3 regions of the Nocardia sp. NPDC088792 genome follow, and region 3 is predicted to be linked to each of the others. Evidence: riboswitches for the same ligand, from Rfam matches in the RefSeq annotation. Region 3 holds a riboswitch; each other region holds the start of a gene.

Region 1 (7,501 bases), on a different contig from region 3:
TTTGTGACGGGCCGAGGTGTTTCGGCATCGGCGGCGGGGCGACGATAACGGGGCTTGCGTTCCACGGGACACCGTCTTGACAAGGGACGCAGCAGGATTCGGCCCGATCGCACAGTAGTCCGGCGCCCAGGGGTGGGCGCCGGCTCGGGCCTCCTCGAGTGGATCTGTCGTCATTCGACCAGAGGTGGGTAGTTCGTGATGTCAGCAACGCTTTCCGGACCGGCGCACAGAGTTGTCGAACCCGTTGTTCAGGAGGGGTTTTCGGTACAACCCTTCACCAGCCACTGCCAGGTCATTCACAATGACGGCGATCATGCCGTCATCGGGGTATCGCCCGGGAACAGTTACTTCTCCGCGAGTCGCATTCGGGCGCTCGCACAGTGGGGCCTGGCCTGTTTCGATCGTATCGATTTCGTCTATACCGATGTGTTCCAGGTCGAAATGTACGAAGCGTTCGGCTATTCCGAGCTGAACGCGCGCCGCAAGGCGGACAAGAACCTGCGCGGTGTCCGCGCGAAGATCACCTCGGTGGTCGGCGAGCTCGATTCCACGGGGAAACGCCTTTTCGCGCAACCGATCTCGGCATTCCGGGGCAATGATGCCTACCGGTGCCTGCATGCGGATCTGCTCCTCCGGCTGGCCGATGACCAGGAATTCCGGGACGTCTGCCACGCATTGGTCGGCTACTTCCTGTCGTCGAAAGTGCTGGCCGGTTCGGAACCCAGTCCGCGGCAGCAACAGGCGTGCCTGGACTATATCTGCGCCGAGGCGCCGCTTTTCCTCGATACGCCCGCAATCCTCGGCGTCCCTTCGTCTTTGAACTGCTACCACCAGCTGCTCCCCATGGCGGAATTGCTCTATTCCCGGGGCGCCGGCCTGCGCGCTTCGCGAAATCAGGGGCACGCCATCGTCACTCCCGCCGAAGGACTCAGCAAATGACCATTACCGCCAGTGCTCCCCTGGAGTTTCCCTTCTCGGCCCGTGGCGACCGGATTCCGGACGAGGTCGCCGAATTGCGGACCTCGTCGCCGGTCCGCAAGGTGCGCACCATCGCCGGCGACGAGGCCTGGCTGGTCTCCTCGTACGCGCTGTGCAAGCAGGTCCTGGAGGACCGCCGGTTCTCGCTGAAGGACACCTCCGCCCCGGGGGTCCCGCGCCAGTACGCGCTGACCATTCCGCCGGAAGTGGTCAACAACATGGGCAATATCACCGGAGCCGGCCTGCGGAAGGCGGTGATGAAGGCGTTGAACCCGAAAACCCCCGGGCTGGAAGAGTTCCTGCGCACCACGGCGGACACGTTGCTCGACAACCTGGTCGCCGAGGGCGCTCCCGCCGACCTCCGGAACGATTTCGCCGAACCGTATTCCAGTGCGCTGCACTGCCATATCCTCGGAATTCCGCAGGAGGACGCGCCCAGGCTGCAGCGCAGCCTGCACATCGCGTTCATGAACTCCGCCGAACCGATCCCGGCCGCAAAACTCAATTGGGACCGCGATATCGAATACATGACCGACCGGCTCGACGATCCCCGATCCGGCGGCCTCATCGCGGAACTCGCCGCATTGCGCCGGGAACCCGAATACGCCCACGTCTCCGCCGAAATGTTCGCCACGGTCGGCGTCACGCTCTTCGGCGCCGGCGTGATCTCCACGTCGGGCTTCCTGTCCATGGCGCTGGTCTCGCTGATCCAGCACCCGGAGCTGCGAGAACTATTGCTGCGCGATCGATCCCTGATCCCGGCCGGGGTGGAGGAACTGCTGCGGATCAACCTCTCGATCGGCGACGCGCTCCCTCGGCTCGCCACCGACGATATCCAGCTCGGCGACGTACTGGTCAGGAACGGCGAATTGGTACTGGTGCTGGTCGAAGGCGCCAACTTCGATCCTCGGGCCTTTCCGCAACCGGACGTGATCGACCTCGGCAGGCCCAACAGCGCGTCCCACCTGTCCTTCGGCGGCGGACAGCACTACTGCCCCGCCACCGCCCTCGCCCGCCGCCACGCCCAGATCGCCCTCGAGGCCCTCCTCGACCGCATCCCCACCGTGGACCTGGCCGTCCCGATCGATCAGCTGGTCTGGCGAACCCGTTTCATGAAGCGGATCCCGGAGCGACTCCCGGTGCTGTGGTAGCCGAATAACGTCGGCATTCCCCGGTTTTCGGTCAGCACATCGGTGACCGGCCGCCGGGGGATGTTACCGGCGGGTTCTCGGTTCGTGTGTGCTCGATATTTGCGAGGATGCGTCGATGGGTGACGGGTTGGGGAGGGTTCGTTCCATCGGCGGTACGGCATTGCTGGCCGAGTTCGCGGTCGGGCGGGGATTGCCGATCCAGGCCGTGCTGAAGGGCAGCGGGATCGAGGAACGCGAACTGGCCGAGCCGGCGGGGGAGATCCTGCTCGAGCAGGAGCTCATCGTTTTGCGGACGGTGGTGGAGGGGCTGGGGAACGAACCCGGACTGGGGTTTCTGGCCGGATTCCACTGTCATCCAACGAGTTTCGGCGTGCTGGGATTCGCCATGATCAGCAGTCCCACCTTGCGCGGTGCGCTGGAGATCGCGTTGCGGTACACCGATCTGTCGGTGGCCATCGCGCATCACTACCTCGAGGTCAGGGGCGCGGAGGTCGCGTTGCTGCGCGATGATCGCGTGGTGCCCGCGGACCTGCGGCGGTTCGCGCAGGAGCGGGACATCGCCATGATTTCCACGATCCAGCAGGATCTGCTGCCCATGCCGTTTCCGGTCACCCGGGTGGATCTGGAGTGGGAGGCGCATCCGGTCTACGAGACGCTGGGCGTCGTGCTCAATGTCGAGGAGCTGAACTTCGACGCGCCACGCTTCGAGATCGTGATGCGGGCGGCGATGCTGGAAATGCGCCCGGCACAGTCGAATGCGGCTCTGGCGCGGGCCTACGAGCAGCAGTGCGTCGAGATCATGCAGCGGCGCAGGCAACGCAGCGGAATCAGCGGGCGGGTGCGGGAACTGCTGGTGCACAGTGTCGGCACCGCCGATCAGTCCAGTATCGCGGCCGGACTGGATATCAGCGTGCGGACCCTGCGCCGGCGACTCGCCGAGGAAGGCACCACCTTCCGGGAATTGAGTTGCGAGACAGTCGGGCTGCTCGCCGAGGAACTGTTGATGACGGGCCTGACGGTGGAGTCGGTCGCCGATCGCCTCGGCTATTCGAGCGTCTCATCCTTCGCCTCGACCTTCCGCACCTGGAAGGGGCAAACCCCGGGCACTTTCGCCCGGGCGCACCGCGGTCACGATATCGCCGCGAAGGCCGTCCGTATCGGGCCACAAACGGTCAATGTCGGCCACCGCGAATATGAGGGGGAAGACTGGGGGCGTGACGGATGACGCAGTTCGGCTGATCGTCGTGGACGCGGCGAATGTGGTGGGTTCGCGACCCGACGGATGGTGGCGCGACCGGGCGGGGGCGGCCCGGCGATTGCTCGGGCAGTTGGCCGCGGCGGAACTGGATTCGGGGCAGCCGACCGAGGTGACCGTCGTGCTCGAGGGCGCGGCCAAGGCCGCGGTCGCCGGTGATGCGGCCGAGTTCGACGGACTGCGCGTGGTGCCGGCCGCCGGGTCCGGCGATGACGAGATCGTGCGCGTGGTGGCCGCGGCGGTGGCGGAACAGGGCGATCGGGCGATCACCGTGGTGACGGCGGATCGCGGATTACGTGAGCGCGTCGAGCCGTTCGGGGCCGTGACGGTCGGTCCGCGCTGGCTGCTCGATCAGCTCACGCCCTAGGCGCACGCTGCGGTTTTGTGCGGCGGAACGCGGCCGATGCGTGCCACGCCGCTAATTGTTTCGGCGACAGGGGCCTGTTGTTCGCCTCGTGCGGATAGCGTAGGTGGAGTGCCCGTACCTTCCGCAGTCGGTGACCCCGACAGCGCAATTCCCCTTTCCGCGTTGCTGATCGACACCGAACCGCGGCCCGAGCCCGCCTCGGGTGCTCGGCGTGGCAGTGAATACGCGGTGCTCATGCGCCAGATCCGGCATGCCGGACTGCTGAATCGGCGCCTGCGGTCCTACGGCGTGCGCGCCGGGATCACGGTGGCCGCCTTCCTGGGCGGGTGGGTTGCGTTCGCGCTCATCGGCGATTCGTGGTGGCAGCTGGGCACCGCGGTATTTCTCGCGCTGGTGTTCGCGCAGTTCGCATTCCTCGGCCACGATGCCGGGCATCAGCAGATCTTCGGCACCCGCCGGGTCAATTATCTGGCCGGGCTGTTGTTCGGAAATCTCGGCATCGGTTTGAGCATCGGCTGGTGGACCAGCAATCACAATCGGCACCACGCCAATCCGAATACCGAGGGCGCGGACCCCGATGTGATGGGCATCCTGGCGCATTCGAGCGGGCGCGCCGCGACCGGTCGCGGTTTCCGGGCATTCATCTTCCGCTATCAGGCGTGGCTGTTCTTCCCGATGTTGCTGCTCGAGGGCGGCAGCCTGCACTGGTCCAGCGTGCGTGCGGTGTGGCGGCGGTCGATACCGAATTGGGGCTGGGAGGGCGCGCTGCTCGCCCTGCACGCGGTCGCCTACCTGTCCGTCGTATTCCTGGTGCTGTCACCGGGTAAGGCGCTCGTCTTCATCGCGGTGCAGCAGGGCCTGTTCGGCCTTTACATGGGTTGCACCTTCGCACCCAATCACAAGGGGATGGAAGTATTCGACGAGCCCGGCGCCGTCGATTTCCTCCGGCGTCAGGTGCTCACCTCCCGCAATGTGCGCGGCAGCTGGTTCACCGATGTGGCGCTGGGCGGCCTGAACTATCAGATCGAGCATCATCTGTTCCCCTCGATGCCCCGCCCGAATCTGCGCCTGGCGCGGCCGATGGTGATCGCGTTCTGCGCCGAGCACGAAATCCCGTACTGCGAGACCGGTCTCCTGGAGTCCTACGCACAGGCGCTGCGACACTTGCACGAGGCCGGCAGTCCGCTCCGGCAGCCCGCCTGAAGGAATGGAGACGTATGTCTCACCGCTGGACCGCCGTAGCCGTGGGTGTGCTGTGCGCATGGAGTGTGATGGGATCGGCCGCGGCCGATCCCGCGCCGCAAACACCGCCGCCGGACCTGAAATGCCACACGCCGTGGCAGTTTCCGCAGTACGCCGACGGCCAGTGGCGCTGTTCAGGTGGGCCGGGGCCGGTTGTCGTGCCCAAGAGCGGCGGCTAGGATGGCGACTGCACCTCGTTAGGTGAGGCTCCTGAACGAACATAGGCCACTGATCTGACGACGTCGAGAGACGCCCAAGATCAGGACAGATCTTCCCGGCTTAAGGGTTGATCCCAAGTGGCTTCCGGATTCTGCGCACCGCAGGGATACGTCGCTCAGTGTCGAAACTCAACGTGTGGGGTAGTACGCGAAGGTCTTTCGCGTTCAGAACTCTTTCGTGCGTCACTGATTCCGGCTGTGTTCTAGGTAGGTGTGACGATGAGGAATGTATTGAGCTGTGTCCCCGCGGCTGTGGCCGATGGCGCGGCGGCCGTGCCGGATATCGAGCGTTCGGCGCTGGGTAATCTGCTGGCGCTGCGCGCGGTACTGGTGGCGGAGGAGATTCCGTTCCTGCTGATCCGGTCCGAGCGCGACGAACCGGCGCTGGCCATCGATCAGCGCTATCGCCCGCGCGTCGATGCGCTGGTCAGCGCCGCCGCCGGTCCCGGCACGGTGGATATCGAATTCTGGCATCACCGCGCCGACGGGCTGCTCGGCCCGCGGCCCAATGCCCTTACCCGCGAACGGATTCCGGCCGAGGATCTGCAGCGGACCCGGATCCGCCGTTTCGGCTACGACTGGGACACGTTGCGCGGCATGTTCGATGTGCATGCCGGGGATGTGGATTTCGATATCGACGTGGTGTTCTCCTGGGTGGATGCCGCCGATCCGGCGCGGAATGCGCTGCGGTCCGCGGCGATTTCCGAGGCGCTGCTCGGCGAGGGTGACGGCGCGCCGGCGCGCGTCCGCCAGATCGACGAATTGCGGTACGCGCTGCGGTCGGTCTACGCGAACGCGCCGTGGGTGCGGCGCATCTTCATCGCCACCGATTGCACGCCGCCGGCCTGGCTGGACGCGCACCCGCAGGTGACGATCGTGCGTGCGGCCGAACACTTTTCGGATCGGTCGAGCCTGCCCACGTTCAACTCGCATGCCGTGGAATCGCAGCTGCACCACATCCCGGGGCTGAGCGAGCATTTCCTCTACGCCAATGACGATATGTTCTTCGGTCGTCCCATGCGGCCGACGATGTTCTTCACTGCGGGTGGGATCAGCAAGTTCATCGAATCCCCCGTGCGCATCGGCACCGGCACCCGTGCCGTGCGCCGCAGCGGATTCGAGAATGCGGCCCGCAATAACCGGCAATTGCTGCGGAATCGTTTCGGCCAGTTGATCACCCGGCATCTCGAGCACGCGCCGGCTCCGCTGCGGCGCAGTGTGCTGTTCGAGCTGGAGGGCGTTTTCGCCGACGATTTCGCCCGCACCCAGGCCAGTCGTTTCCGTTCCAGCACGGATATCTCCGTCACCAATTCGCTCTACCACTACTACGCGCTGCTCTCCGGCCGCGCGGTGCAGAACGAAACGGCCCGCGCCCGCTACATCGATACCACTACGCGGGAGGGGCTGGATCAGCTTGTCGGACTGGGGATTCGGCGCGATGCCGACTTCTTCTGCCTGAACGACGGCAGTTTCCCCGAGATCGAGGAAGCGCACCGCAGCTCCCGTGTGCGCAACTTCCTGCAGCACTACTTCCCGGAGCCCGCCCCCTGGGAGCGCGTCGAGCTACGGTCGCCGGGCGACGACCGCGCCGAACCGATCGCCGTCTGACCACCACCGAAATTGGGACTCCGCTGGGAGGTTGGAGTCCAGTGGCTGAGAGGTTGGATCGTATGGATGCCGCGCTGCCGGTGGCGCGGCATCATGGGGTGAGTCTCGTGTGTTGCCAAGCACGTGTTTCGCAAAGCATTGGGGAGCGCTCATGCCGTACACGGCAGAGATCAGCCGGACGAATCCGACCTGCTTCATCTTCCTGGTCGACCGATCGACGTCGATGAACGATCAGATCGGCGGCGGCGTACCGCAGCGGAAGGCGGATGTCGTTGCCGATGCGATCAATCGGCTGCTGACCGAACTAGCCGTCAAGTGCGCCAAGGAGGAAGGAGTCCGGGACTACTTCCATGTCGCGGTGATCGGCTACGGCGCGACCGTCGGCTCGGCCTTCTCCGGCGCGCTGGCCGGGCGTGATCTGGTGCCGCTCAGCGAGGTTGCCGACAATCCGGCCCGCGTGGACGAGCGTGCCAAGAAGGTGCCCGACGGCGCGGGCGGGCTCGTCGAGACGACGGTGACCTTCCCGCTGTGGATGGATCCCCACGCCGACGGCGGCACCCCGATGAACCGCGCGCTGCGCTACGCGGAGAACCTCGTGAAGGGCTGGATCGAGCGGTATCCGGCGGGCTTCCCGCCCATCGTCATCAATCTCACCGATGGCGAATCGACCGACGGCATACCC
Region 2 (7,501 bases), on a different contig from region 3:
CCCGAACACCCGCATCGCCCGATCCACCGGGAAGATCAGCGGCCCGAACACCCGGCCCAGCAGTCCGGGAATGTGGCTGCGGCGCAACAGATCCAGCACCAGGCTGCGCGGCCCGTCGGCGGATTCGCTGTCCTCCACCCGGAATCGTTCGGCCCACACCGTGATCGGCCGCCAGAACAGCACATTCAGCCCGATCACCATGATGATCATGACCGCGATGGCCAGCAGCACCTTGCCGGTCGCCGAATCCGCGGTCGCCGACGCGACATAGGAACCGATGCCCGGCAGCGCGTAATTGCGGTTGTTGACGCTGATCGCCTCGGCCGCGGTGAGGAAGAACCAGCCACCACCGAAACTCATCATGGCGTTCCACACCAGCGGGAACATGCCCGAGGGCACATCCACCCGCCAGAACCGCTGCCAGCGCGAGAGCCGCAGATTGCGGGCCGCCTCATCCAATTCGCGCGGCTGCGAGAGCAGGCTGTGATGGAACGCGAAGGTCATGTTCCAGGCCTGCGAGGTGAAGATCGCGAAGATCGACGCGCACTCCAGGCCCAGCGAGGACCCCGGGAACAGGGCGATGAACCCGGTCACCGTCACCGACAGGAAACCCAGGATCGGCACCGACTGCAGGATATCGAGGGCCGGCAACAGTACCTTCTCCGCGCGCGGCAGCCGCGCGGCCGCCTCGGCGTAGACGAAGGTGAACACGATCGACACCCCGAGCGCGATGAACATGCGCAACAGCGAACGCGCCGCGTAATAGGGCAGTTTCGCCGGATCGGTGGAGATATTGGTGGCCGCGGTGGCCTGATCGAAGGGCACGTGCATGCCCGCCGACACCTTGACGATGATCCAGATCAGGATGGCCGCACCCAGGAACACGGCCACATCCGCCCAGCGCGAGCGCGGGCGATCCAGCGCCCCGCGCGAGGGATAGGAGCGCAGACCGGCGGTCATTCGTCGGCCACCGTGGGCTGCGCCACCGTACGCCAGCCGACACTGGTCACCGACGGTTCCAGGCTCAAACGGCTGACCGCGGCCTCCATCTGACGATCATCGCGGCGGTCACCGGTGAGTTCGGCGCGCACCTCCACCCGGCCCGGCTGGGTGTCATGACTGGAAATCGACACCAGCCGGAAATCGGTGCGGGTCAGCGACTGCACCAGCAGTGCCCGCACATGGGCCTCGTGTGAATCGTCGGTCGCGGCGGTGAAGGCGTACAACGCCTCGATGTCGTGGGATTCCTGCGGGCGGTCGACCGCGCGCGCCGCGGTGCGCAGCGCGGTGTTCACCACGACCACCGCCACCGTGCCCGCCGCGGCCGTATCGAACATGCCCGCACCCGCGAGCGAACCCACCGCCGCCGAACACCACAGCGTCGCCGCGGTATTCAGCCCGCGCACCGTGAAACCCTCGCGCATGATCACACCCGCGCCGAGGAAACCGATACCCGAAACCACCTGCGCCGCAACACGAGTCGGGTCGGCGTCGCCACCGTGGAACCCGTGCGCGGACAACAGCACGAACAAGGTCGAACCCGCGGCCACCAGCGTGTTCGTCCGCAGCCCGGCCATGCGGGCGCGGTACTGGCGCTCGAACCCGATCACCGCGCCCAGCCCGACACCCGCGCCGAGCCGTAACAGCATCTCCAACGTCGACATGACGCCCTTCTCCCAGCTAGCGTCGGCGCACTCGAAATCGCACGCTACCGCCCGTGAGGTAGCGGAAAGCGGATTGTGTCGGTGTCGCCGAGTGAACGATTGGCTAACGGACCTGTGTCCCCATCGGGCATGCCGACCACCTCCTCGTTCCACCGCGCACGCGCCGGGGAGGGGCCCGGCGGACGCGCCGGGCACGGATACCACCCTTCGTAAGACCTTCAGCACTCCACGGCGTGAACCCGCTACGACAGCGGGAGCCGGTCGGGGCCACCCCTTAGTTCGGGGCGGCCTGTCCTGACCTTGGGCGTCTCTCGACGTTCGGGGTCGCCGGCCTGTATCCGTGAAGGAGCCTCAGCTAACGACGGCACCTTGCGCCAGCGAGTTAACACCGCGCCAACCGTTTCGGCAACTCGATGTGAGCGCGGTCCCAGGCGACCGGGCGGGCGCCGGAACGAGTTGCCCACTGCCGCAATCGCGCCGGTCGCGGGGGATCGGGCTCGAAGCCGACAGGTCAGCTGCGATACATCGTGCGGTAGGCGGCGATGGTCGCGACCAGGTGATCGACCAGCTGTTCGCGGCTGGCGCGCAGGGTGCCGTTCAGCCACGCGGAGAACATGCCCGCATTACCGCTGGCCATGGTCACCGCCGCCAGTCGCCGCCGCACCGGATCCTCGATGTGCGCGAACAGGTGATCCTGGATGAGGCGAGTGAAGGCGGGCATGACCGCGATCGTGGTCTGGCCCAGGCCCGTCGACGAATAGGGCTCGACCAGGAACAGCCGCGACTTGCGCGGATCCGCGAGCACCTTGTCCAGCAACACTTCCGACAGTGCGCGGTCGCGGCTCGGGTCGTCGACGACGGCGAACGCGGTCATCGGCTCCAGGAACTCGTCGGCGACCAGGCGATAGAGCACATCGAGCAATTCGTCACGGCTGGTGAAGGATTCGTAGAAATAGCGATCGGTCAGGCCCGCGCGCCGGCACACCGCACGCATGGTGACCGCCCCCGCGCCGGACTCGCCGATCAGGTCCAGAGCGGCCTCCAGCAGCGCCGCGCGCCGCACCTCACGGCGTTCGGTGAGGGTCGTGCCGCCCCAGATACGGGGTTCGGCGTCGGGGGAGGGCTGCTCGGTGTGCACCTCCTGAAGACTAATGCCCGGCACCGGGCGCCCACGCGCACCCGGCGCCGGAGCGGGCCGAAACGCCCGCGCCCGTGCTCAGCTGGTGACCACGCACGCGCTGCCCAGATCCAGGCCGCTGCCGACCTGCTCCCAGGCGAACTGCGGCCCGCCGCGCCACGACCAGGCCGTGATCACATGCGTTCCGGTCGAGGTCGGACTCCACGTGGTGGAGGCGTTCCCGCTGTTGTCCAGGCGCAGCTGCTGCTGACCGAAGCTCGCGCCATTGCTGTCGTTGAGATACACGTCCTCGTACGGACTGCCGTTCACCTGGACCGTGTACGAGCAGCCGGTACCGAACCTGTCGACGCCCAAACTCAGGCTCGTGCCCGTCACCGTCACGCTGTTGACGTCGGCGGCCGCATCCGGTGCGGCCAACACCAGCGACGTCGCCGCCGCGGCGAGCGCGGCAGCGGCGACAATCGATTTGCGATGCCGGATCATGTCGATCATCTCCCCATGAAGATTTCGAACCGATACATGCGTCGTGGATGGCGCATATACGCCAGTGTCGGCGTTCAGGGGCAGCGACACGCCCGTATCGGACCACTCACTCGGTAATCGATGCGGTGCCCCACCGCTCCACGATCAACGGCTACGGCTCGGCTACCGAGAGCGCCCATGGCCTGCCCAGACCAGAGCCACCCGGCACGCCGGAAGCGGGCCTGGTGGCCCTGGATGGCGACGCTCGCGGCTGGTCGAATCGAATCCGGGGGCGCTGCCGTACCGTAAGTGCAGGTTCTCGACGTCCGAAGTCGCTCCGGATCCGTTCCGGCAGCTGTTCCCACCGTGTCCGTGCTCGCCACCGTGCCGGGGGTGAGGTCGAATGGTCAGGAGAATCGTTTGTCGCTGATGCTGCGGGGAATCGGCTGGCTCGGGTTGTATGTGGCCGTCGCGGTGCTGCCGCTGGTGTTCGCGGTGGCCGGCACGCAGTCGGCACACCGCGGGTTCTGGATCGAATTCTCCGTCGCGCTCGGGTTCGTCGGAATGTCGATGCTGGGTATGCAGTTCGCGCTGGTCGCCCGCTTCCAGGCGATGGCCGCGCCCTTCGGCGAGGACGCGCTGGTGCAGTTCCACCGCCAGATCTCCTATGTCGCACTGGCATTCATCCTCGCCCATCCGGTGCTGCTGCAGGTGGGTGGCGTGGACGTGGCGCGGCTGCTGAATCTCGCGCAGGCGCCGTGGCGGGCCCGCTTCGCGGTCACCTCGGTCGTGCTGTTGCTGGCACTCGTCGCAACCTCGGTGTGGCGCAAGCGATTACGGATTCGCTACGAGGTGTGGCAGCTCCTGCACGGGGTGCTGTCGGTGCTGATCGTCGGCTGCGCGTTGGCGCATATGCTGCTGGTCGGCCACTACCTCGGCGAGACGTGGAAGAAGGCGTTGTGGGTGGTCATGACCGTGGCGCTGGTCGGGCTGCTGGTGTGGGTGCGGGTGATGAAACCGATCCGGCGGTTGCGGCGGCCGTGGCGGATCGCGAAGGTCACCGCCGAGCGCGGCGGCGCGCACACGCTCAGCTTCGAACCGGTGGGGCACAAGGGCTTCCGATTCCAGCCGGGGCAATTCGGCTGGCTGGTGATCGACCGGTCACCGTTCACCGTCAGCGCGCACCCGTTCTCGTTCTCCTCGAGCGCCGAACACGCCGACGGGGTCGATATGACGATCAAGGCACTGGGCGATTTCACCGCCACCATCGGGCAATCGACCTCCGGAACCCGCGCCTACCTCGACGGCCCGCACGGCGTGTTCACGCCCGATCGCTACGAAGGACCGGGCTTCGTGCTGATCGCCGGCGGTGTCGGAATCACGCCCATGGTCAGCATTCTGCGCACCCTTGCCGACCGTGCCGATCCCCGCCCCTGCACGCTGTTCTACGCCAACCGCGCACTCGACGACGCCACCTTCGCCGACGAGCTGGACGCACTCGCCGACCGCATCGACCTCACCGTCGTCCACATCCTGGAAACGACCCCGCCGAGCTGGGACGGTGAACGCGGCTTCCTCGACCAGCGCATCCTCGCCCGCCACCTCCCACCTCGCAGCGAATACCTGCAGTACTTCCTGTGCGGCCCCGGCCCGATGGTCACCGCCGTCGAGGATGCCCTTGCCACCCTGGCGATTCCGCCCGACCGAGTCCACACCGAACGCTTCGATTTCGTCTGAGCACTTCGATTTCGTCCGAGTACGGAGGCAGAATGCGCCACACCTACACCACCCGCGCCGTCGTGGCGATCACGATCATCCTGCTCGCCGCCGCAGTCTGGTTCGGCTTCGCCTGAGCGGGCCCGCGTCTACCCTGTGCCCATGCTGCACGCCGTGCTGTCCTTCGCCGTCGTCGCGGGCCTGCTCACCCTCGTTCCCGGCCTGGACACCGCCCTCGTCCTGCGTGCCGCGGTGAGTCGTGGCCGCCGCCACGCCTTCGCGACCGCGCTGGGCGTCGGCTCCGGCACGCTGGTGTGGGGTGCCGCGGCCGCGGCGGGCATCTCCGCCCTGCTGACCGCCTCGGAACTGGCCTACACCGTGCTGCGGATCGCGGGCGCGATCTACCTCGTCTGGATGGGAATCGGCATGGTGCGCGAGGCCTTTCGCGCCCACCTGTCCGTCACTACCGCGTCCGCGGACGCACCGCAGACCGTATTCGCCTCCTGGGCAAAAGGATTGGGAACGAACCTGCTCAACCCGAAGGTCGGCGTCTTCTATGTCGCCATGCTCCCGCAGTTCCTGCCTCCCGGCGTCCCGCACCTGGTCATGGGCTGCGCCCTCGCGGTGGTCCACAACATCGAGGGCATGGCGTGGTTCACCCTGATCATCTGCGCCGCCGGCGCCGCCGAGGCCTGGCTCGCCCGTGACAGCGTGCGCCGCGCCATGGACGCGATCACCGGAACCGTCGTGGTCGCGTTCGGCCTGAAACTGGCCTTCACGCGTCGATCGTGACGACGGAGATACGTAACCAGGAGGTTTCCGAGGGGGGTGCGCTGGACCTGAGAAGTAGGTATGCCTTACCTTTACGGCGTGAGTTGGGCCGAGGCATTACCGAACCTTCTGATCTGCTTGCGGGAAGGCCTCGAGGCCGGTCTCGTAGTGACGATCCTGCTGGCAGCCGTGCGCAAGGCGTCGACGGCCGAGCGGCCGTTGTCCGCGACACCGGTCTGGCTCGGGCTGCTCGGGGCGGTGTCGGTGGCGGCCAGTTTCGCTGCCGTGCTGACCTATTCGACCAGCGTGATGTCGAGTTCGGCGCAGGAGACCGTCGGCGGCGTGCTGAGCGTGCTGGCGGTCGCACTGGTCACCTGGATGGTGTTCTGGATGCGCCGCACCGCCTCGACCCTGTCGAAGCAGCTGCGCGGTGAGGTGACCCGGGCCGCGGCCATCGGGGCGGGCGCGCTGGCGGTGACCGCGTTCCTGGCGGTCGGGCGTGAGGGCCTGGAGACGACGCTGTTCGTGTGGACCGCGGTCAAGGCCTCCGGCACCACGCTGGCGCCCCTGGTCGGCGCCACCATCGGCCTGATCGCCGCGATCGTGCTGTGCTGGCTGCTGTATCGCCAGAGCGTGCGGCTCAACCTGGGCGTGTTCTTCAGCCGCACCGCGCTGCTGCTGATCGTGATCGCCGCGGGCGTGCTGGCCTACGGGCTGGGTGAACTGCAGAATGCGGGCCTGATCCCGGGTGCGCAGTGGATCGCCTTCGATCTGAGCGCCCATATCGACGCCAACTCCTGGTGGGCCTCGCTCATCACCGGTATCACCGCGCTGCAGCCGAAGATGACCGTGCTGCAGGTGGTCGCCTGGGCGGTCTACCTGGTCGTGGTGCTCACCATGTTCGTCCGCGCGGGCGCCACGGCACCGCAACCGGCGCCGAAGCCCGAGCCGGCCGAGGAGCACGAGCATGTCAGCGACTGGTTCGAGCGGATCGCGGGCAAGCGCCTGGCGGTGGTGAGCGCGGCCTTGGTGCTGGTGCCGGCGCTGGCCGCGGGCCTGGCCATCGCGCTGCTGCCCTCGGCGAGCGAAGGCTCGATCCAGGCGGTGTCGATCACCTCGAATTCGTGTGCGCCGGAATGGAGTTCGGGGCGTTCGGGCAGCCAGACCTTCTCGGTCAAGAATGACAGTGGCAAGGCGGGGGAGATCACCCTGGTCAATGCCGACGGCGCGATCGTCGGTGAGATCGAGACCATCGGCGCGGGCACCACGGCCGATATGACCGCGACCCTGAGCCGCGGCAGCTACACCATCAAGTGCGCGATGTCGGGCCAGGCGGTGACGAGTTCGGCCACGGTGCAGGTCAGCGGTACCGCGGACGCGCCGCCGGCGGTGAAACCGGTCAGCCAGGTCGACCTCAAGCCCGCGAACGACGCCTACCAGGCCGCCGCCGCGCAGGCGCTCGGCCAGCTCACCGGGACGCTCGGCGCGATCCGTAACGACCTGCGCGCGAACAATATCGCCGCGGCGCAGGCGGATTGGCTGACCGCGCAGGAGCAGTGGGAGCGGGTCGGGGCCTCCTACAACAGTTTCGGTGCGGCGGGCACCGCCGTGGACGGCCTGCCCGCCGGTCTGCCCGACGGGGTGAACGATGCCGGCTTCACCGGCCTGCACCGCCTCGAGTACGGCCTGTGGCACGGACAGGGCGCCGCGCAGCTGCTGCCGGTGCTGGACAAGCTGGGCGCCGATATCG
Region 3 (7,501 bases):
ATCCGGCCGTGGTGGAGGCGGCGGTGGTGCCGCAGCCGGACGCCACGAGGCTCAGCGTGCCCAAGGCGTACGTGTCGCTCGCCGCGGGCTGGGAGCCGGATCATGAAACGGCCCGCGCCATCCTGGAATACGCGCGGGATCACCTGGCCCCGTATCTGCGGGTGCGGCGGCTGGAGTTCGCGGAGCTACCCAAGACCATCTCCGGCAAGATCCGCCGGGTCGACCTACGCCGGCGCGAAGAGCAGGCGCATGCGGCCGGCACGCCCATTCCCACCGAGTACCGCTACGAGGAAGTCATACCCGAAAAACAGCCGTAATCAGCGAGTCCCTACGACCGAACGGAGCCCCAGCGTGGTCCACACCGTGGAAACCGCCACCGCCTACGTCATCGAAGCCCTGGAAGCCAAGGGCACTGCCTCACACGAGGACTTCGACGTGCCCGGCATCGTCACCGCGACCCACAGTCTCTCGGGGACATGGGATTTTCACGTGGTGGACCAGGGCAGATTCTGGGGTATCGCAGCAACATTCCTGCGGCTCTGACGCCCGGGAGAATGCCTGCGCGCTGACCCGGAGGAACGCGCGGGCGGCTCGCCGCGCCGATCGGGCAAGGTAGCGGGTCTCACACTTCGGCGAATTCCCGGTTTTCCGGCGGGAATTCGCCGCAACATTCTCTTGTGCACACCTCCGACACCGTTCTGATGCCCAGGTTCATCCTGTCTCGCGCGGCCTCGGCGGGGATCGACCCGATCCGCCTGGCGCGCGCGGCCGGGATGCCGTCCTGGCTGCTCGCCGATACCGAGGCCCGTGTTCCCAGCGAGTACTTCCTGCGATTGTGGGAACTGCTGGAACGTGAAGCCGGAGATCCGGATACGACCTTGCGGGTGGTCGCCGGCTATCGGGTCGGCGAGTTCGGCCTGGTCGACTATCTGGTCTCCACCGCCGATACGCTCGGCGCCGGGCTCGCGGTGGCGGGCCCCTATGTCGGGACCGCGACCACCAACTATCGCTTCGAGGCCGGTGCGGTGACCGATGCCGAGGCGGCCTTCGAGCTCTACACCATCAATGGGGAAGGGCGGGGCCGGGAACTCGGCGCGCAAGCCGTGCTGGGCGTGCTGATCGCCAGGATCCGCCAGATGACGGGGCGACCCATCGATCCGCTGCGGGTGGCGTTCCGCCAGCCCGCGCCGCGCACGCGGCACGGCTTCGCCGATTTCTTCGGCACGGCCCGCATCGACTTCGGCGCACCGGTGGACGAGATCGCCTTCCGGCCGGACGATTTCGAATTGCCGCAGGTGACGGCCGATCCCATGCTGGCCCGGGTGCTGCTGCGGCATGCCGCCAATATGCCGCCACCGCCGCCGCGCACCACCGAATGGCCCGATCGGGTGGCCGATGTGCTGGCCGTGCTGCAGGACCGTGACTCCGAGCCGGCCCTGGATCAGGCGGCGCGCCGGCTTTTCACCAGTCCGCGCACGCTGCAACGCCGGCTGGCCGAATCCGGCACCACCTGGCGGCTCGAGGTGGATCGGGCCCGCAAACGTCATCTCGAACTGCTGGATGCGGAGCCCGGCCGATTACCGAGGGGAGTCGACCATGTCGACGTCGGATAGCGTGCTGCTACCGCGTTTCGTACTGACCCGGATGCGGGCGGCGGGCCTGGATCCGGTCGAGCTCGCCCGGGCGGCGGGTGCCGGGCATTGGGCGCTGGACGGGCCGCAGGCGAGCGTGCCGGGCCGGGTCTATCAACGGCTGTGGGAGTTGTTCGAACATCGCATCGGCGCACCGCACGTGGGGCTGCGCGCGGCCGAGCGATATGGGACGGGGGAATTGGGCATGATCGACTATCTGGTAGCCACCGCGCACACCGTCGGCGAGGGGTTCCGGGCGGCGGGGGAATTCGGTGGCCGGCTGAGCGATTCGCGGCAGTGGACGGTACTGGCGGAGTCCGAGCGCGAGACCACCTTCGCCGTGCGCAGCGTCACCGAGCAGACGCGGGGCGCGGAGCTGGCGGCGCAGGCGAGTTTCGCCTTCATGCTCTCGCGGGTCCGGCACGGGAGCAAGGCGCCCATAGCGGCGGCCAAGGTTGCCTTCCGGCAGCCGCCGCCGCGTCGGCACACCCCGTTCACCGAGTTCTTCGGCACCGCGGCAGTCGATTTCGAGGCCGACGCGAATACTCTGACACTGCGATCCGACGATCTGCGGCGGCCGATGCAGACCGCCGACCCGCGACTGGCGGCCGTGCTGCGGCGGGGCGCGGACGCCATGCCCCGGCGGACCCCGCCCGCCCGCGCATGGTCGGATCTGGTTGCCGCCGAGCTGGATTCGGCCGGCACGGAGTGCGCGATCGACGAGATGGCCAAGCGACTGCACACCAGTCCGCGGACGCTGCAACGCCGGCTGGCGGCGGCGGGCACCAGCTGGAGCCGCGAGCTCGCGGATGCCCGGCGGCGCACGCAGGCCCAGGTTCCGGCACCGCTGCACCGGCCCGTTCGGTGATGCACCGATCGTGAACACTCGATCGGAATTGACCGACAGCATTCTCATGGCGCGCTTCGCGCTCGAGCGCGCGGCCCGGCTGGGCCTGGATCCCGATCGGCTGGCCCGGCTTGCGGGCGTGCCGAATTGGCGGGAGGGCGGTGAGTCCGCACGGGTGTCGCATCGCTACTGCACCCGCGTGTGGGAGCTGCTGGAACAGCAGACCGGTAATCCGGATATCGCGCTGCGCGCCGCGGACGAGAGCACCATCGGCGAATTCGGGCTCCTGGAGTACCTGTTCCTGTCCGGCGAGACACTCGGCGGTGCGCTCGACGCGTGTGTACGCCATTCCGGCTGCCTGACAACGAGTTACAGTTTGCGGATTGCCGAGCGGACCGAGCATGAGGTCTGCTATGAGGTACTCGGCTTCACCGAGGAGGGCCGCGGACGAGAGTTGCTGGTGCAGGCCGCATTCGCGCTCATCATCGGCCGGGCGCGCGGCGCGACGCGGTATCCGCTGGTGCCGACGCGGGTTTCGTTCCGGCAGGCGGCCCCGGCGTCACGCACCGCCTTCACCGAGTTGTTCGGCGCCACCGCAATCGATTTCGGGTCCGGCTCGGACAGCATCACCTTGCGGGCAGCGGATCTGGCGCTGCCGATGAAGTCCGCGGATCCGGAGTTGACGGCAATTCTGCTGTCCTACGCGGCAACTCTGCCCGCGACCCCGGAGTCCGAGGTGACGTGGCTGGACCGGTTGGGCGCGGCGCTCGATGCGACACTGACGGAGGGTTCGGCGACGCTGGAGGTGGTGGCAAGACGGTTGCTGACCTCACCTAGATCATTACAGCGGCGGCTCACCGAGCACGGCACCAGCTGGCGCCGCGAACTCGATCTGGCGCGGCAGCGGAGATTGCGCCGGGCGGAACATCTTCCACGCGCTCAGCAGGCGGAATTCCTCGGTTACGCCGATCCCGCGAGCCTCCGCCGGGCGGTGCACAGGTGGCGCGGACGCGACGTTTCCTGAGTGATCCGACCCCGGTTGCACCCCCAAAAGGCACCTACCGTACGGTATTTGGGCAACTCCCCAGCAAGAGTTTGGCGCCCCTTCGACCGAGTTGGCGTTTTCGGAACTCCCCTGCGTCACTCGCCGAAACAAAACTGGACGGAAACGCCAGTGACGCGCCGGCCGCGAAGCGCGTCACGGCGTTCAGATGCGTGGCGCGGCCGACGATGTCCGTGGCCACGCATCGCCCCGCACGGCTGTTCCACTTTGCGTCACCAGTGCACTTCACACCACCGGAAATGCCCTGCACCACCGGAAATGCCCTGCACCGCCCGCACCGCCCCGCACGACCTACCCGGCCCGGTACTCGATTGGAGCTCGCATATGCCCCACACCGCAGAAACCGCCACCGCCTTCGTCATCACCGCCGTCGAGGCCAAGGGCACGGCCAGCCGTCACGACTTCGACATCCCGGCGATCGTGACCGCCACGCACAGCCTCACGGAGACCTGGGATTTCCACGCGGTGGACCAGAACATGTTCTGGAACATCGCTGCAACGTTTCTCAAGCACTGAGACGGCCCGGAAAAAGGCTGAAACAGGTTGCAGCAGACCGTCAGACGCCGTCCACCGCGAGGGTGGCCTCGGCCAAAGTCATTGCCGCGGCGCACGGATCCGGTTGCGCGGACCGGTCGCGGTTCTGCACCCACCAGGTGACGGTTCCGGTATCGGCCACCGTGACCGCGCAGCTGCCCGGATTGCCGGGGTCGTGCCAGTACATACCCGAGAAGTGCCGCACGACCACTCGTTCGATCTGATAACCGGACTGCCCGGCCACGTCGGCCTCGCGGCCCATGGTGTCGTTCTGCAGCCAGGCATAGGTGACATCGACGGGGGCGCCGGCCGAATTCCGGCCGGTCCAATTGCAGATGGTGGGCTGGCTCTGCTGTTTCAGACCGGTCACACCGATGATCTGCGCGATCTTCTGATCCTCGATCGGACCGCACCCGGCCAGCAGATTGGGGTCGACCGACTGCCGCACCGCCGAATCCCCGGAATGCTGCGTGCATCCCGACAGCGTCACCATGCCGGCCACCGCGGCCACGGCCAGCGCCAAACTCGTCCGGGCCCTGCGCATTACCCCTGCCCCGCCTTCGTCAAGGTCTCCGCGGCCAGCTGCTGGAGCGCCGAACACGGCTGTGGGCGGCTGTTTTCGGCAGTGTTCGCCTTGATGGACCAATCGATGAAGTCGGTGCCGCCGAAGGGCACGCCCACCTCGCACGATTGCGCGGAGGTCCACATCAGCCCGGATCGGCCGCCCACCGTCACCGTGGCCGGTGTGCTGTCGGTGATCTGATCGCGGCGCGCGTCGAGCCCGGCGCCACGGAACCAGTGGAAGATCACGGTGTAATCGCCGCCGCCGTCCGGCTGCCAGCTACAGCTGAACGGATTGACCGCAACGCGCTGCAGGCCTTGCACTCCCGTCGCCTGTGCGACATCGGAGTCGGAGAGCGCGCCGCAGAGCCCGACCGTGTTCGGGGAGGGCGCGATCGGCCCGGCGCTCGTGGTCGTCGGCGCGGCGGCCGGCCGGCCCGCATGCCCGCAGCCCGCTATCGCCACCCCGATCAGGGCGATCCCTGCCGCTGCCGATACTGCTCTCACCACGCCGACCAGAGTAGGCGACGTATCGAAGATGCGCCGAAAAGAAGCCTTTTGACTTTTTACGGGGCCTTTACTACGTTGGGTATTGCACCTCGATAGGCGAGGCTCCTGTACGAACACAGGCCACTGATCTGACGACGTCGAGAGACGCCCAAGGTTAGGACAGATTTCCCCGGATTAAGGGGTTATCCAAGGTGGCTTCCGTTCATAGCGATACGTCGTACAGTGCCGAAGCTCTGACGAGAGGGGTGTCTGCCCATCTCATGATCCACGGGCCTTCCTCCCAGCGTGCTCATCGGAATACACGCATGCGCAATTCCGGAACGACAGCGGAATTTCGCGAGAAAAATTCATCACCGTAGGCGCCACAGTGCCGATCGGTAAATTCGTGCTGCCCTGAATACAATTCGGGCAGCGATCACACGAGGCATAAAAGATGAGAATTCGTATGCTCGCGCTCGCCACCGCGACGATCACCACCACCGCCCTGGCGGGCCATGCCGTCGGCCTGGCCGAGCCGCCGGAACACACCGGTCCCGCCGAAGCCGCCACCCCCGCCGCTGCCATCGACGGACAGGCGCGGATCGAAGGCCGGTCGGTGGTGCTGCACACCGATGCCGGGTCGCTCCGGGTCGCCGGAAATCAGCTCCGCATCACCGATCCGGACGGCGTGACGCTCACGGCGATCCCGCTGACGATCATCCGGCAGGACACCGTTTTCCCGGTCGACGCGCAGGTGGACGGGACCACCGCGACCCTCACCCCGCGCACCGACCTGGGCCGGCCCGCCACCACGGAAGAACGCAGCCGGACGGCGCAACTCGACGCCGAGGCCCGCGCCACCCAGCCGATCCTGCTGGCGCAGCACATCTCCGATACCCCCGAGGATCGGATGAACACGGCCATGGCCAATGTCAACAACGAGCTCACCGTCGCACTCGCGGTGGGCACGCTGCTGGGCGCGATCGTCGGCGGGCCGCTGGGTTGTGTATTCACCGGTGCCCTCGGCACGGCGACCGCCGGGCCGCTGGGCACGATCGTCGGCTGTCTCGCAGGCGCGGTCGCCGGCGCCGGTATGGGCGTGGTCGTGTTCAACCTGATCATCGGCGTGCCCGCGCTGATCGCGTCGGCCGTCCACTACTACAACGTCATGACCGCCCCGCCCGGTCCGGAGGCGAACGACTGATGACACTCGACATCGCAATCCCGAACAGCCCCAAGACGACTCCGGACAGGCCGGCCGTCCGCAACCGGCTCCGCGCGACGGACTACCTGCTGATCGGCGCGGCCGCCGTACTGATCATCGTGGTGCTCAGGCTGTTCCGCGATATGACGGTGCCCTGGACGCCGGACACCGGGCAGGACACCGTTTCCACCGATCCGTCGAACCTGCCGTACTACGCGGCGCGGACCACGCTGCGCATGTTCCTCGGGCTGCTCGCGTCCATTGTGTTCACGTTGATCGTGGGACAGTGGGCGGCGCGGTCGCGGCGCGCCGAGAAGGTGCTCGTGCCCATGCTCGACGTGCTGCAGTCGGTACCGGTGCTGGCGCTGGTCTCGATCACGGTGACGGCGTTCGTGGCCCTGTTCCGCGGCTCGTACCTGGGTGCCGAGGCGGCGTGCATCTTCGCCATCTTCACCGCGCAGGCGTGGAACATGACCTTCGCCTACTACCAGGCACTGCGCAATATGCCCCGGGAGCTCGATGACGCGGCGCGCATGATGCGGCTGACCCGCTGGCAGCGGCTGTGGCGGCTGGAGGTGCCGACCGCTATGGTGCCGATGATCTGGAACGGCATGATGAGTTTCGGCGGCGCGTGGTTCATGCTCGCCTCGTCCGAGGTGATCACGGTCGCGGGTAATGATCAGGCACTGCCCGGCATGGGCAGTTTCATCGCCGCCGCCACCGCCGATGCGCAGGTCGGGGATCTCATGCTGGGCGCGGCGGTCATGGTGATCACCATCGTGCTGGTGAATGTCCTGTTCTGGCGGCCGTTCACGGCATGGTCGGAGCGCTTCCGGGTGGAGAACACCGAAAGTGCGCTGGCGCCACGGAGTCTGGTGCTCGACCTGCTGCGGCGCTCCACGCTGCCGGGCCGGACCGCGCGGCTGCTGCGGCCGGTCGGTGAGGGCCTCGACCGGGTCATGCGGGTGTTCGGGCACAGCACGCGGTCCGCGTACGACGACCGGCGCGACAGCCGCACCGGTGACGCGATCTTCTTCGGATTGTTGTTCGCGGCGCTGGCCTGGGGGACCTGGACGCTGGCCGCCTACTTCGAAAGAACCGTCGGCTTCGCGGAATTCGGGCCCACCACCCTCATGGGCCTGGCCAGCCTGCTCCGCGTGATCGTGCTGCTG

The links. A riboswitch is a leader RNA that binds a small molecule or an ion and turns the genes downstream of it on or off. The one in region 3 is predicted to bind magnesium.
Region 1: another riboswitch for magnesium. It lies ahead of ACIP5Y_RS37735 (stealth conserved region 3 domain-containing protein); the one in region 3 lies ahead of ACIP5Y_RS11860 (hypothetical protein).
Region 2: another riboswitch for magnesium. It lies ahead of ACIP5Y_RS22665 (MgtC/SapB family protein); the one in region 3 lies ahead of ACIP5Y_RS11860 (hypothetical protein).

The regions. Positions count from the first base shown of each region.
Region 1 covers NZ_JBIVKC010000006.1:316,879-324,379, forward strand. The annotation lists gene ACIP5Y_RS37710 (tRNA-dependent cyclodipeptide synthase) at 199-939, shown strand; gene ACIP5Y_RS37715 (cytochrome P450) at 942-2,129, shown strand; gene ACIP5Y_RS37720 (AraC family transcriptional regulator) at 2,245-3,354, shown strand; gene ACIP5Y_RS37725 (hypothetical protein) at 3,344-3,751, shown strand; gene ACIP5Y_RS37730 (fatty acid desaturase family protein) at 3,860-4,954, shown strand; M-box (ykoK) riboswitch at 5,180-5,359, shown strand; gene ACIP5Y_RS37735 (stealth conserved region 3 domain-containing protein) at 5,431-6,819, shown strand; gene ACIP5Y_RS37740 (vWA domain-containing protein) at 6,971-7,501, shown strand, end outside.
Region 2 covers NZ_JBIVKC010000003.1:981,678-989,178, reverse strand. The annotation lists gene ACIP5Y_RS22670 (ABC transporter permease) at 1-960, opposite strand, end outside; gene ACIP5Y_RS22665 (MgtC/SapB family protein) at 957-1,664, opposite strand; M-box (ykoK) riboswitch at 1,860-2,034, opposite strand; gene ACIP5Y_RS22660 (TetR/AcrR family transcriptional regulator) at 2,176-2,802, opposite strand; gene ACIP5Y_RS22655 (hypothetical protein) at 2,881-3,294, opposite strand; gene ACIP5Y_RS22650 (ferric reductase-like transmembrane domain-containing protein) at 3,658-5,001, shown strand; gene ACIP5Y_RS22645 (LysE family translocator) at 5,143-5,772, shown strand; gene efeU (iron uptake transporter permease EfeU) at 5,851-7,501, shown strand, end outside.
Region 3 covers NZ_JBIVKC010000002.1:540,291-547,791, forward strand. The annotation lists gene ACIP5Y_RS11820 (AMP-binding protein) at 1-317, shown strand, start outside; gene ACIP5Y_RS11825 (hypothetical protein) at 352-543, shown strand; gene ACIP5Y_RS11830 (AraC family transcriptional regulator ligand-binding domain-containing protein) at 702-1,613, shown strand; gene ACIP5Y_RS11835 (AraC family transcriptional regulator ligand-binding domain-containing protein) at 1,597-2,499, shown strand; gene ACIP5Y_RS11840 (AraC family transcriptional regulator ligand-binding domain-containing protein) at 2,510-3,502, shown strand; gene ACIP5Y_RS11845 (hypothetical protein) at 3,866-4,057, shown strand; gene ACIP5Y_RS11850 (DUF3558 domain-containing protein) at 4,098-4,619, opposite strand; gene ACIP5Y_RS11855 (DUF3558 domain-containing protein) at 4,619-5,146, opposite strand; M-box (ykoK) riboswitch at 5,228-5,398, shown strand; gene ACIP5Y_RS11860 (hypothetical protein) at 5,580-6,329, shown strand; gene ACIP5Y_RS11865 (ABC transporter permease) at 6,329-7,501, shown strand, end outside.